DNA from 2 places in the Variovorax sp. OK605 genome. Region 1 is predicted to be linked to the other one. Evidence: riboswitches for the same ligand, from Rfam matches in the RefSeq annotation. Region 1 holds a riboswitch; the other holds the start of a gene.

Region 1 (6,873 bases):
CGCAACGGCCGACCGCGGGTTGTCGAACTCCGACGGCAGCGAGATCCAGCTGTTCGGCAACGCCATCGTCATTCGCGAACCGTCGGTGAGCCCGAACGGCAAGGCCACGCCGCAGCTCGAGTTTCGCGGCGACTTCCTGCATGCTTATGTCGACACCGAGCGGGTCACGTCGAACAAGCCGGTCACGCTCATGCGCGGCACCGACCAATTCACCGGCGACACGCTCGACTACGACAACCTGAGCGGCGTGGCCAACCTGAACGGCCGCGTGCGCGGGGTGCTGATTCCGTCGGCCGCCAAGGCGGCCCCGGCCGCACCCGCCAAGAAACGCTGAAGAAGAAAAAAGAAAACCACCGCTGCATGACCACGTCCCCGCTTGTCTTCATCACCGGCGCCTCGAGCGGCATCGGCCAGGCCCTGGCCGCGAGCTTCCACGACGCGGGGTACCGGCTGGCGCTGGTCGCGCGCCGCACGGCGGAGATCGAATCGTGGGCTCAGGCGCGCCGGATCAGCGCGGACCGCTATCAAATCTACAGCGCCGACGTGGCGCAGACCGACAGCATCGTGGCCGCCGGCCATGCCTGCATCGCGCAGCAGGGGCTGCCTGACGTGGTCATCGCCAATGCCGGCATCAGCGTCGGCATCGACACCGGCGAGCGCTCCGACCTCGACGTGCTGGCGCAGACCTTCGCCACCAACAACGTCGGCCTGGCCGCGACCTTTCATCCGTTCGTGCGGGCCATGGAGCAGCGTGGCACCGGCCGGCTGGTGGGCATCGGCAGCGTGGCGTCGATCCGCGGGCTGCCGGGGCACGGGGCGTATTGCGCCAGCAAGGCGGGCGTGGTCGCGTACTGCGAGAGCCTGCGCGGCGAGCTGTTCAAGAGCGGGGTGAAGGTGGTCACGCTCTGCCCCGGATACATCGACACGCCGCTCACGCAGGGCAACCGCTATGGCATGCCCTTCCTCATGACGGCCGAGGACTTCGCGGCCCAGGCGCTGCGCGCCATCGAGGCGGGCACGAGCTACCGCGTGATCCCGTGGCAGATGGGCGTGGTCGCCAAGATCATGCGCATGCTGCCCAACGCCGTGCTCGACCGCGCCGTGCAAGGCCGCGAGCGCAAGAAGCGCAGCGGCGAAGCCTGAGGGCGCGCCGGACCAGGCCGGGCCTGGCGGGCCGCACAGGCTGCCGGCCATGAAAAAAGGCTCCCGAGGGAGCCTTTCGTCTTTGGGGGCCTGGAAGCGCAGGGCTCAGTAGCCACTGTTGCCGCCGCCATAGCCGCCACCACCACCACCACCGCTGCGACCACCGCCGCCACCGCCGCGGGGACCGGCACCGTAGGGGCTGCGGAAACCGCCATCGCCACCACCGCCGCCGCCGCCACTGCGGCCACCGCCACCGCCGCCGTAACCGCCACCGCCGGAGCGGCCACCGCCGCCGCCGCTGCGATCGCCGCCACCACCACCGTAGCCACCACCGCCGCCGCCGTAGCCACCGCCACCACCGCCGCCATAACCACCGCCGCCACCACCGTAGCCGCCGCCGCCACCGCTGCGCGGGGGACGTGCTTCCATGGGACGTGCTTCGTTGACGACGACGCTGCGGCCGCCCAGGGGCTGGCCGTTCATGCCGGTGATGGCTGCCTGTGCTTCCGCGTCACTGCCCATCTCGACGAAGCCGAAGCCCTTCGAGCGGCCGGTGTCACGTTCCATCATGACCTTGGCGCTGGTCACTGCGCCGAACTGCCCGAAGGCCTGTTCGAGATCTCCGTCGCGCACCGAGTAAGGCAGGTTGCCGACGTACAGTTTGTTGCCCATCGAGGGACTCCTATAAACACATCAAGAAAAGCGATGGAGTCCCGAAAGCATCACTCAAACGAGAGCCGTCGAGTCGCGCGAAACTGACCGATCACCGAACTGACTCCCGACCAAAATGAAGAGGGAGGCTCGTGCATTATGGGGGAAATATCAAAAATGCAAGCGGGAAATTGCGTCTTGAGGTAGCACCTTCAAAAGCACCTGGAAGCTAGCGCACGCTTACGGCTTGGAGGGGCGCTTTCGATACGGTGTGTAGAATCCGCCCCGTCATTGGGGAGTAGCCGCCTTCCGATCTGCGAGAAGGGCCCGCGTCAACAGACTTGTCCTGCCCCACACGGGACATGGCGCGTGCAGTGAACATACCTGGCGAGACCTTTGACCATGCAACTTCGGAAAAAAATGGCCGAAGGGTGTTGCATGGTCAATTGCGTCCTTCGGCCTAAGGAACCCCACGTTCATCATGGAAGCTTTTCTCGTTGCAACCGGCGTAGTTGCGCTCGCCGAAATGGGCGACAAGACCCAACTCCTGGCACTCTTGCTCGCGGCCCGTTTCAGGAAACCCTGGCCCATCGTCCTCGGCATCTTCGTTGCCACCATCATCAACCACGCGTTGGCGGGTGCGGTCGGCAACTACATCACGCGCTGGCTCGGGCCCGAGGTGCTGCGCTGGATCCTCGGCGGCTCGTTCATCGCCATGGCCGCCTGGATGCTGATTCCCGACAAGCTCGACGACGACGACGCCCCCGGCGTGTCGAAGTTCGGCGTCTTCGGCACCACCGTGATCGCCTTCTTCCTGGCCGAGATGGGCGACAAGACCCAGATCGCCACCGTCATGCTGGCCGCGCGCTTCACGCACGACTACTTCTGGGTGGTGGCCGGCACCACGCTGGGCATGATGCTGGCCAATGCGCCGGTGGTGTGGCTCGGCGAAAAGATCGTGCGGCGCGTGCCGATCAAGCTGGTGCACGGCATCTCGGCCGCGATCTTCCTGGTGCTGGGCATCATCATGATCATCGGCTGGTAGGCTGCCGATGAGACGGGGCGATATACTGCCCCTCGCGCCGATTTGCTACAGCTTGCGGGCGCTTTATAAATTCAGCTAAAGACAGGCGCGGCAGACCCGGCTCGTTTTTGGCGAGGCCGGGTTTTTTCATTCATGTCGTCGTCACCACCTTTGGTCGTCACCTCGCAGTCGATGCAGTTCGCGGGCCCCCTGGCCTTGCGCAGCGGCGCATCGATCAGCGACTACACGCTCGCCTACGAAACCTACGGCACCCTGAACGCCGAGCGCAGCAATGCGGTGCTGGTGTGCCATGCGCTCAACGCCTCGCACCACGTCGCGGGCGTCTACGAGGGCCAGGCCCGCTCCGAGGGCTGGTGGGACAACATGGTGGGGCCGGGCAAGCCGGTGGACACCGACCGCTTCTTCGTGATCGGCGTGAACAACCTCGGCTCCTGCTTCGGCTCGACCGGCCCGATGCACGTGAACCCCGCCACCGGCCGCGTCTACGGCGCCGACTTCCCGGTGGTGACCGTCGAAGACTGGGTCGACGCCCAGGCCGAGCTGCTGAACGCGCTGGGCATCGAGACGCTCGCGGCCGTCATGGGCGGCAGCCTCGGCGGCATGCAGGCGCTGTCTTGGACGCTGCAGTACCCGCAGCGCGTGCGCCACGCCGTGGTAGTGGCCAGCGCGCCCAACCTCACGGCCGAGAACATCGCCTTCAACGAGGTGGCGCGCCGCGCCATCGTGACCGACCCCGACTTCCACGGCGGCCACTTCTACGAACACGGCGCGATCCCCAAGCGCGGCCTGCGCATCGCGCGAATGATCGGCCACATCACCTACCTGAGCGACGACGTGATGAACACCAAGTTCGGCCGCATCCTGCGCAGCGCCGTCGAAGGTGAGGCCGCGGCGCTCGACTACCGCTATTCCACGCAGGACGTGGAGTTCCAGATCGAGAGCTACCTGCGCTACCAGGGCGACAAGTTCAGCGAGTACTTCGACGCCAACACCTACCTGCTGATCACGCGCGCGCTCGACTACTTCGACCCCGCGCGCAGCCATGGCGGCAAGCTCAGCACCGCCTTCGCGCAGGCCAGCGCCAAGTTCCTGCTCGTGAGCTTCAAGACCGACTGGCGCTTCTCGCCCGCGCGCAGCCGCGAGCTGGTGAAGGCGCTGCTCGACAACCGCCGCAACGTGAGCTACGCGGAGATCGACGCGCCGCACGGCCACGACGCCTTCCTGCTCGACGACGTGCGCTACATGGGCGTGGTGCGTTCCTATTTCGATCGCGTCGCCAAGGAGTTCCAGCAATGAGCGACCTCGACCACCAGCGGCTGATCGCCGAACTCGTGCCGCAGGGCGCGCGCGTGCTCGACCTCGGCTGCGGCGACGGCGCCCTGCTCGACCTGCTGCAGCGCGAGCGCGGCTGCACCGGCTACGGCGTGGAGATTGCCGACGGCAACGTGCTGCAGTGCATCCGCCGCGGCGTCGACGTGATCCAGCTCAACCTCGACGAAGGCCTCGCGATGTTCGACGACGCCTCGTTCGACGTGGTGCTGCAGATCGACACGCTGCAGCACCTGCGCAATGCCGAGGTGATGCTGCGGGAGACCGCGCGCGTGGGCCGCATCGGCATCGTCGCCTTCCCCAACTTCGCGCACTGGCCCAACCGGCTGAGCATTGCGCGCGGGCGCATGCCCGTGACGCGCCGCCTGCCCTACCAGTGGTACGACACGCCGAACATCCGCGTGGGCACCTTCAAGGACTTCGAGGTGCTGGCCGGCAAGAACAACCTGCGCGTGCTCGACGCCTTCGGCCTGCAGGACGGGCGCGGCGTGCGCTGGCTGCCCAACGCGCGCGCCGGCACGGCGGTGTTCAAGTTCGAGCGCGGCGGCGGCTGAGCCGCTCGCTGAACAGGCGATGAGCTTCACGCTCGCCGAGCCGGTCCACAGCGAGCTGCTCATCAAGAAGAGCCGCTTCATCGGCTGCGTGCAATCCGTGCCCGACCGCGCGGCCGCAGTGGCCGTCGTGGCGTCGCTGCGCGCCGAGCATCCCGCCGCGGCGCACGTCTGCTGGGCCCTGATGGCCGGTGGCCAGTCGGCCGCCAACGACGACGGCGAGCCCGGCGGCACGGCCGGCCGGCCGATGCTCGAAGTGCTGCGCCACCAGCAGGTCGAAGGCGCGCTCGCAACGGTGGTGCGCTACTTCGGCGGCGTGAAGCTCGGCGCGGGCGGCCTGGTGCGGGCCTACACCGATGCGGTGGCGCAAGCGTTGCTCGGCGCCACGCTCGTGCCGCTGGTGCGCCAGCGCAGCCTGCGCTGTTCGGTGCCCTATGCGCTCGAAGGCCTGGTGCGGCGTGAACTTGCCGCGGCGGGCGCGACGCTCGACAGCGTGCAGCACGGCGACGACGTGGCCTTCGCCTTCTCGCTGCCCGAGCCCGATGCCGACGCCTTCATCGTGCGCCTCGGCGATGCTGCGCAAGGGCGCGCCGTCTGGCCGCGGGAGTGATGCGTTTCGCGGGCACTGCAGGCACCGCGGGCACCTCGGGCCGAGGCGGCGTCAGCCCGAGAATGCCGCGCGGCGGCACCGCTGCCACCACCGTCTCGTCGTCGTCGGGCCCGCGCCGCGCCATCTCGGCGGTCACGATGCCCGTGGGCACCGCGAGCACGCCCCAGCCCAGCAGCATCATCACCGAGGCGATCGCGCGGCCCAGGTCGGTCTTGGGCACGAGGTCGCCGAAGCCCACCGTGGCCATCGTCGAGATGGCCCAGTAGATGGCCACCGGAATGCTGGTGAAACCGTGCTGCGGCCCTTCGACCACGTACATCAGCGTGCCCATCACCAGCACCACCAGCATCACGAAGCCGACGAACACGATGATCTTGCGCCGGCTCGACGCCACGGCCGAGACCAGCGCGCGGTACTCCACCGAGTAGCGCGACAGCTTGAAGATGCGGAACACGCGCAGCAGCCGCAGGATGCGCACGTCGATCAGGTAGGCCATCTCCGGCGCGAGCGCCACCAGGAACGTCGGCAGCAGCGCGAGCAGGTCGATCACGCCGTAGAAGCTCAGCGCATAGCGAAGCGGCTTGTTCACGCAGCACAGCCGCGCGATGTACTCCAGCGTGAACAGAATGGTGAACACCCATTCGAGCGCGTTGAACAGCGGGCGCCACTGTTCGCGGATCGACTGCACGCTGTCCAGGATCACCACCAGCACGCTGGTGACGATCACCGCGATCAGCGCCAGGTCGAACACCAGCCCCGCGCGCGTGTCGGCCTCGAAGATCACCGTGAACAGCGTGCGGCGCCAACCGTGCGCGGGCTTGTCGAAGCGCGAGTCGGTGGCGGACGAGATGGCGCGCATGGCGGGCATGGTGGGCGCGCCACTGGAAACTTCGGTGTTCGAACGGGTCATGAAGCGCCATTGTCATGTGTCCGCACGACTTATTCGGTTACGCTTCTTGCGCAATGAAGTGCCGCATGCAGTGAGCGCGTTCTTACGATAGTCCCTTTCTTGAGGAGCTCCCCATTGGCTACACAGTCCCCCTTCTTCGGCAAGCGTGATCGAGACACCGATTCGTTGAATTCCCGCCCCGCGCCGCTGGTCGGCGCAGGCACCAATCTCTCGGGTACCCCCGTGAATCCATCGTCGCTGACCGCACAGCAGGGCGGCCTGAACCCCGCAGCCGCTGCTGCACCCGCCGTCAAGGAAGGCGGCAGCAAGCTCACCGTCGGCCCGAACATCAAGCTCAAGGGCGTCGAGATCACCGACTGCGACACGCTCGTGGTCGAAGGCCTGGTCGAGGCCACGATGGACTCGCGCCTGATGCAGATCGCCGAACAGGGCGAGTTCAAGGGCTCCGCGGAGATCGACATCGCCGAGATTCGCGGCGTGTTCGACGGCAGCCTCACGGTGCGCGAGAAGCTCGTGATCCACTCGACCGGCAAGGTCACCGGCAAGATCCGCTACGGCAAGATCGTGATCGAGGAAGGCGGCCAGCTTTCCGGCGAGATCAGCCACGGCACCAAGCCGTCGCTCCAGGCGGCTT
Region 2 (6,873 bases), on a different contig from region 1:
GAGGCGGCACACGCTGCTGCATTTTTTGCTGCCCGGCAGCAGGAGCCAACCCGGTACCTGGGCCGCGTGGCAGCAGCAAGCGCAGGTGCCCGGGCTCGATGTGTCGGCGGGGCCGGTGTTCTCCGACGAGACCCACACGGTGTCGGCCGCGCTGCAAGGGCAGGGCGTGGCGTTGATGAGCCTGGCCTTGATTGCCGACGAGTTGCGCGCCGGCAACCTCGTGCAGCCCTTCGGCCCGCAGTTGCCGGGCCTGCCGTTCCACTTGGTGTGCCCGCAGGCGCGGCGCGAGGAGCCCGCGGTGGCGGCGGTGTTCGAGTGGGTGCTGGGCCTGCAGCCGTTGGGCGGCGAGGTTTGACCCGATGCAGGGGGCGCGCTAGGATGGTTTTCATGTTCGCTCCTGCATCCCCGTCGATCCGCCCCGCGCACGCCTGCTGTGCCCGCGTGCCTAGGGGTGCTTGCGCTTAGCGATCCAGTTCAAGTCCGCATCCCCGATGGCCACCCGTTGCAAGACCGGTGGCCTTTTTGTTTTCCACGTTTCTTCAACTTCAGGAAAGTCCCCATGTCCCTTGCCTTGTACGACACCTGGTCGCGCACCGTGCGGCCCTTCACGCCGCTGCAACCCGGGCATGTGGGCCTGTACTGCTGCGGGCCGACGGTGTACGACCACGCGCACATCGGCAACCTGCGGACCTACGTGTTCGAGGACGTGCTGCGCCGCGTGCTCGAGCTGAACGGCTACAGCGTGCGGCATGTCGTCAACATCACCGACGTCGGGCATCTGGTGTCCGACGCTGACGAGGGCGAGGACAAGATGGAGAAGGGCAGCCGGCGCGCCGGCGAGTCCGCGTGGGCCATCGCCCAGCGCTATACCGCCGCGTTCCAGGCCGACTGGCGCGCGTTGAACCTGCTGGAGCCCGCCGAGTGGCCGCGTGCCACCGACCACATTCCCGAGCAGTTGGTGTTCATCGAGGCACTGGAGCGCAAGGGCTTCACCTACGGGACCTCCGACGGCATCTACTTCGACACGACCCGCCAAGACGGCTACGGTCATCTGGCCCGCCTCGACCGCGCGGGCCTGTGGGCCGGGATGCGGGTGGCGATGGGGGAGAAGCGCAACGTCTCGGACTTCGCGCTCTGGAAGTTCAGTCCGCCGGCCTCAAGGCGCCAGATGGAATGGGACAGCCCCTGGGGCCGCGGCTTTCCCGGCTGGCACATCGAGTGCTCGGCCATGTCGGCGAAGTACCTGGGCCCGTGGTTCGACATTCATTGCGGCGGTGAAGACCATGTCGCGGTGCATCACAGCAACGAGATCGCGCAGACGCAGGCCTGCCACGGCACCCGGCTCGCCAACTTCTGGATGCACGGCCACTTCCTCACGCTCGACGACCGGAAGATGGCCAAGACGGACGGCGACTTCCTGCGCCTGCAGACGTTGATCGACCAGGGCACCGACCCGATGGCCTACCGCTACCTGTGCCTCAGCGCGCACTACCGCAGCACCTTGCGCTACACCGACGAAGCCATCCACGCGGCGCAATCCGCCCTGGACCGGCTGCGCAAGGCCTACGCAGGCTGGCCGCTCGGCGGCACCGCGGATGAGGGCTTCGTGGCGCGCTTCAATGCGGAGGTCAACCAGGACCTGAACCTGCCGCGTGCGTTGGCCGTGGTGTGGGCGCTGGTGCGCAGCGATCTGCCGCCCGAGGTACGACGCGCCACCGTGGACCATGCCGACACCGTGCTCGGGTTGCGATTGAGCGGGTGGGCCGCGCCCGCGCTGGCGATCCCCGAGGACATCGCCGCCCTGTTCGCGCAACGCCAGGCGGCGCGCGACGCCAGGGACTGGGCGCAGGCGGACCGTCTTCGGGCGGTGTTGAAGGCCCGGGGGTGGCAGGTGGAGGACGGCGCAAGTAAGTAGCAGTCACCCAGCCCGTCAAGTGGTGAGGTGGCAACACCCCCGAAGGATTTTTCTGTTGTCGATAACAAAGTCACAAAATAATCTGATTGCTCTTTTGGCCGTTGGCGCCTTGAAACAAATCTCAGGCGTGTTGAGTACCTAAAGACTACTATCCAAGGCATTAGAGAAGACAAGGATTCCTATGGAGACATACCCGACCCTGCGCCAAGCCACAGGCGTTGCCCGCACCCTCAGCAAACGTTCGTCATGCACCATGGTGGTCTATCGCATGGGAGAAGAAAAGTACGTGGCTGCGCATGCCACCGACCGCGTGGAGGGCGGCGCCATCGAGGGGGTGTACCGCGATGGCTACGTCGTGAAGACCTTGCTGACCAAGAAGACCTGAGCGCCGCACCCCGCGTTCCGGTCGATTCGACAAGCCTCCTGCGGGAGGCTTTTTCGTGGGCGCCCCACAAAGCCCTACCGCCAGGGCAGGCGCTGTCACGGGACGGTGGCGCGAGCTCATCTAGAATTGCACCTCCCTTGGGGAGTAGCCGGCTTCCGGACTTCGGAAGCGCTCGCGTCAACATACTCGGATCGCACCTTGCGACCGTGGCGCGAGCAGCCGAAAGGTTGGCGAGACCAGCGGTGCATGAACGCGGCTTTGGCCGGCGGGTTCGTGTGCCGCGGCGTCTTGAACCGGCCTTGCTTGCTACTTCCAACATGAACATCGCCTCCACGATTCTTCTTGCATTCGCCATGTCGACGGATGCTTTCGCCGCTGCTGTCGGCAAAGGCGCGGCCCTGCGCAAACCCTCCTGGCGCGAAGCCCTGCGCACCGGGCTCATCTTCGGCGTCATCGAGGCGCTGACCCCCGTCATCGGCTGGGCCGCCGGGCTGGCTGCCGCCAGCTACGTCGCGCGGTGGGACCACTGGATTGCCGTGACGCTGCTCAGCGTGCTGGGCCTGCGGATGATCTGGGCCGGCTTCGGCGCGCCCGACGCGATCGACGAGAAGCCCAGCCGCAACACCTTCTGGACCCTGGCCATCACCGGCTTCGCCACCAGCATCGACGCGATGGCGGTGGGCGTCGGCCTGGCCTTCATCAACGTCAACATCGCCTGGACCGCGCTGGCCATCGGCCTGGCGACGTTCACCATGGTCACGCTCGGCGTGATGGTGGGGCGCGTGCTGGGCGCGGTGGTCGGCAAGCGCGCGGAGATTCTGGGCGGTGTGGTGCTGATCGGGATCGGGTTCCTGATCCTCTATGAGCACCTGAACGGCATGGCTTGAGCGACGTCGGCACGGCCCTGGCCAGTATCCTTGCCGGGTCGTCCATCCACCCGCACCGCGCCTCATGATCGAAAGCACGCTCCCCGATTTCAAGTTGCCCGAAGCCGAGGACGACTACGACCGCCGCCTGCTGGCGGATGTCACCCGCATCGGCTGGCACCACGTGCATGTCGAGGGCGATGGCGACGGGCCGGCCTTCGCTTTCTCGCTGGGCTTCTACGCCAACTACCGCCAGCCCGAAGTCATCGTCTTCGGCCTTCCGCCGAAGACGGCCCAGCAGTTCCTGAACATCGTGGCCGTCAAGGTCGCGGGCGCCGGCGAAGCGCTTGTTCCGTTCAAGGCCTACGAAGACATCGCCGAGGGCGTACGCATCGCCTTCGTGCCGGTCGCACGGCGGCACTACCCCGAATACCTCGGCTACGCGGGTTGGTTCTATGCGTCGATCAAGGCCGACCTGCCGGTGCTGCAGATGGTGTGGCCCGACAGGCAAGGTCTCTTTCCTTGGGAGCAGGGCTGGGACACCAGCTTCGCATCCGCGCAGCCGCTGCTGTGCGACAAGGAAGACCAGCCCGCCGGCGCCGACGCCGGCGATGCCTGGCCCTTCGACAGCCCGCCGAACGTCATGTGCTTCACGGTGCGCGGCATCCTCGAAGACGCGAAGCCGATCCTCATGGTGTCCCGGGACGAGGAAGACGGCGCCTGGCAGTTCCTGACCGGCGACGCGTTCGAGATGGCCGACGCGAAGCTCGTCTCGCTGCAGAGCATGGTCGAGCGCGACGCGAGCCTTCGGGCACTGGCCGACATGCCCGCGGGCTGGATGGCATGGCGCGAGAGCCCGGCGTCGGCGTGGAGCCGGCAGGCGCAGAGCCAGCAGACGGACGACTGAACGACGACCGAGCGCCGGGGCTGCGCGCCGCGCTTGCCTTGCTCTTACTGCGAACTCGGCACGGCCTGCATCAGCAGTGTCAGCGCCTTGCGCAGGCTCGCGACCGAAGCCTGCTCGCCCTTGTCGTAGCCCATGCGAACCACCACGAGGTCGTGCGACGGCACGATCAGCACCACCTGTCCGCCGGCACCGAGCATGTAGTAGGCCGTGGTCGGCACGGGCCACGTGCTGGTGCCGTTGAGCCAGAAGAAACCGCCGTAGATCGGGCGCTTGTCCGCGGCCCAGGCCGGTGCGAGCGTGCTCACGAACTTGACGAAACCTTCGGGCAGCAGGCGCTCGCCGTTCCACACGCCGTCCTGCAGGTAGAGGTTGGCCAGCCGCGCCCAGTCGCGCGCCGACATGAAGTCGTAGCCCTGCGCCAGGAAGTTGCCGTAGGGGTCGGTCTCCAGCGTCATGGTGCGGATGCCGATCTTGTCGAACAGCGCGCGCTGCGGGAACGACAGGTATTCTTCGCCGCGTTTCTCGACCGCGAGCCGGACCAGGTAGTTCGCCAGCACCGGGTCGGTGTTGCGGTAGCGCCCGACAGTGTTCGGCGGCCATTGCTGCGGACGGGTGGCCGCGTAGTTGAACGCATTGATGCGCCCGGTGTAGAAGTAGATGTGATCGGGGTAGGTGCCGTTGGGGTCGAAGTCGGGATCGTCCGGCGCCTTGATGCGCAGCCCGCTCGACATGTGCAGGATGTCGGAGATGCGGATCTCCTTGCGCTTGTCGCCGTCCGCTTGCCACTCCGGAATGGGCGCGCGCTGGTCGAGCTGGTATTCGCCCTGCTTGATGAGCGTGCCCAGCAAGGTGGCGGTCACGCTCTTGCCCATCGACCACGACTCCAGCGGCGTCGTCGCATTGATGCCGCTCATGTAGCGCTCGCCGACGACGCGTCCCTTGTGCGTGACGACGAAGGCGGCCGTATAGGCCTGCGGCACTTCGAAGGCGGCGTCGACCGCCTGGCCCAGCTTCGTGGCGTCGATGCCGGGCGCGGCTCCCGCGGGCATCACGTTGCCCATCGGCCAGTCCTGCGTCGCGGGATCGGGGAGGGTGCTGGTGACGGTCACGGGCGTGAAGAACACGCCGTCCTTGCCGGGCGGCAGCGTGATGCAGCCTTGCGAGCCGAAGTAGCGCGCCACCAGCGTCGTCCCGTTCGGCATGGTGATGCGAACTTCCTTCTTCGCGCGATCGACCACCGGCTTGCCGACCTTGCTGCGCTGCGCGTACGGGCCGGTGAAGTAGCCGACGCTCTCCGCGGCAACATCGGGGTCGAGGCCGGTGATGAATGCGGCGGAGCACATGGCCTTGGCGTAGCCCGACGTGTTGAGCTCCAGCGGATCTCCGGGCGGCGGAACGTAAGGGGTGTCGAGTTCGTAGGTTCTCGCGCGTGCGATGAGCGCTTCGCGTGCCGGCAACTCGGGCGCTGGCGCTCCGGTTGCGGGTGGTGCGACGCCTGTGCCGAAGCCGACGCCGATGCCTCCTCCGCCACCGCCCCCACCACCGCCTCCGCATGAGGTCAAAGCTATTACAAGAAGCGCACCTGTTGCAATGGCAAGAGGGACGCGGGCAATCCTCGTCATGAACTCTCCTCGTTTTTTTGTTGGCACGTGAGTCTCTCCAAAGGTGTGACGAAGTGCAAGCCTTGCGTTCAGCTTGTGCTCAGTCTCCTGCAGCCTGCGAAACGATCCAGTCCCACACCGCACGAACCGGCGCTTCGTTCTCCCGCCCATTGGCCACCGCCAGAAAGTAGCTGCCCGTATCGAGCGCAGGTCCGAAGGGCTGCACGAGCGCGCCGCTGCGGATCTCCGGCGCCGACAGCGTGAGGCTCAGCAGCGCAACGCCGTGCCCGCCGAGCGCGGCAAGCATCGCGTGCGATTCGTCGGAGAACGACAGCGCCGCTGACTTCATCGCGCGGCCCCTCGGCGGCGCGATGCCTGCTTCGCGGAACCAGCGCGGCCACACGGCGGGTGCGATTGCATGTGGCTGCCAGTCGCAGTGAATCAGCTGGTGCTTCGGCAGGTCCGCGACGCGCTTGAGGCCGAGCATCGGACTGCACAGCGGTGCGTACCGCTCGGGCATCAGCTCGCGCGACACCAGCCCCGGCCAGTTGCCGCGGCCCGAGCGGATGGCGATGTCGGCGTCGCCACGCGCAAGGTCGACCAGCGTGTCGCTCGCATGCAACCGCAGCTCGACGCCAGGGCAGGCGGTGCGAAAGGCCTCGATGCGCGGCAGCACCCAGCGCGCCGCAAAGGCGGTGTTGGTGGTCAGCGTCACGGCCTGCGATGCCGAAGGCCTGCGCAGCTTGTCGACGCCGGCCTCGAGCACGTCGAAGCCCGTGCGCAGGTCGTCGAAGAGCCGCTGCCCGGCGGGCGTCAGCGCGAGCTGCCGCGTGAGCCGGCGAAACAACGGCTGGCCGAGCGTGTCTTCCAGCGCGCGCACCTGGTGGCTGATGGCCGACGGCGTGACCGACAACTCGAGCGCCGCGCGCTGGAAGCTCAGGTGCGCGGCCGCAGCCTCGAAGGCGCGCAGCGCCAGCAGCGGCGGCAGCCGGCGGGCAGGGCGGACAGATGAGCCAGGCTCGTTCATGGAGAGAGAAACGATCGTTTGTGAGGCATGACTTTCATCCATAGATTAAAGGCCTTGGCAGCCATTGTGGCAGCGCAGGACGCAACAGATTCACTCATCCATCACCACCATGACCCTGAACCTCCTCCACATCGACGCCAGCGCCCGCCCTGGCCGTTCCGGCACCGACCCG

Evidence for each region. Region 1 has a riboswitch for manganese ahead of BM013_RS17155 (TMEM165/GDT1 family protein). Riboswitches for the same ligand answer to the same signal wherever they lie in the genome.
Region 2: linked by a shared signal. The riboswitch ahead of mntP (manganese efflux pump MntP) and the one ahead of BM013_RS17155 (TMEM165/GDT1 family protein) in region 1 are both predicted to bind manganese.

What each region holds. Positions count from the first base shown of each region.
Region 1 covers NZ_FOWL01000006.1:114,049-120,921, forward strand. The annotation lists gene lptC (LPS export ABC transporter periplasmic protein LptC) at 1-334, shown strand, start outside; gene BM013_RS17145 (SDR family oxidoreductase) at 361-1,143, shown strand; gene BM013_RS17150 (RNA recognition motif domain-containing protein) at 1,249-1,815, opposite strand; yybP-ykoY riboswitch at 2,076-2,241, shown strand; gene BM013_RS17155 (TMEM165/GDT1 family protein) at 2,276-2,839, shown strand; gene BM013_RS17160 (homoserine O-succinyltransferase MetX) at 2,972-4,135, shown strand; gene metW (methionine biosynthesis protein MetW) at 4,132-4,722, shown strand; gene BM013_RS17170 (IMPACT family protein) at 4,742-5,329, shown strand; gene BM013_RS17175 (ion transporter) at 5,274-6,239, opposite strand; gene BM013_RS17180 (bactofilin family protein) at 6,354-6,873, shown strand, end outside.
Region 2 covers NZ_FOWL01000001.1:188,381-195,253, forward strand. The annotation lists gene BM013_RS00900 (LysR substrate-binding domain-containing protein) at 1-355, shown strand, start outside; gene cysS (cysteine--tRNA ligase) at 560-1,915, shown strand; yybP-ykoY riboswitch at 2,432-2,612, shown strand; gene mntP (manganese efflux pump MntP) at 2,618-3,187, shown strand; gene BM013_RS41615 (DUF4262 domain-containing protein) at 3,252-4,073, shown strand; gene BM013_RS00920 (serine hydrolase domain-containing protein) at 4,118-5,530, opposite strand; gene BM013_RS00925 (LysR substrate-binding domain-containing protein) at 5,775-6,701, opposite strand; gene BM013_RS00930 (FMN-dependent NADH-azoreductase) at 6,811-6,873, shown strand, end outside.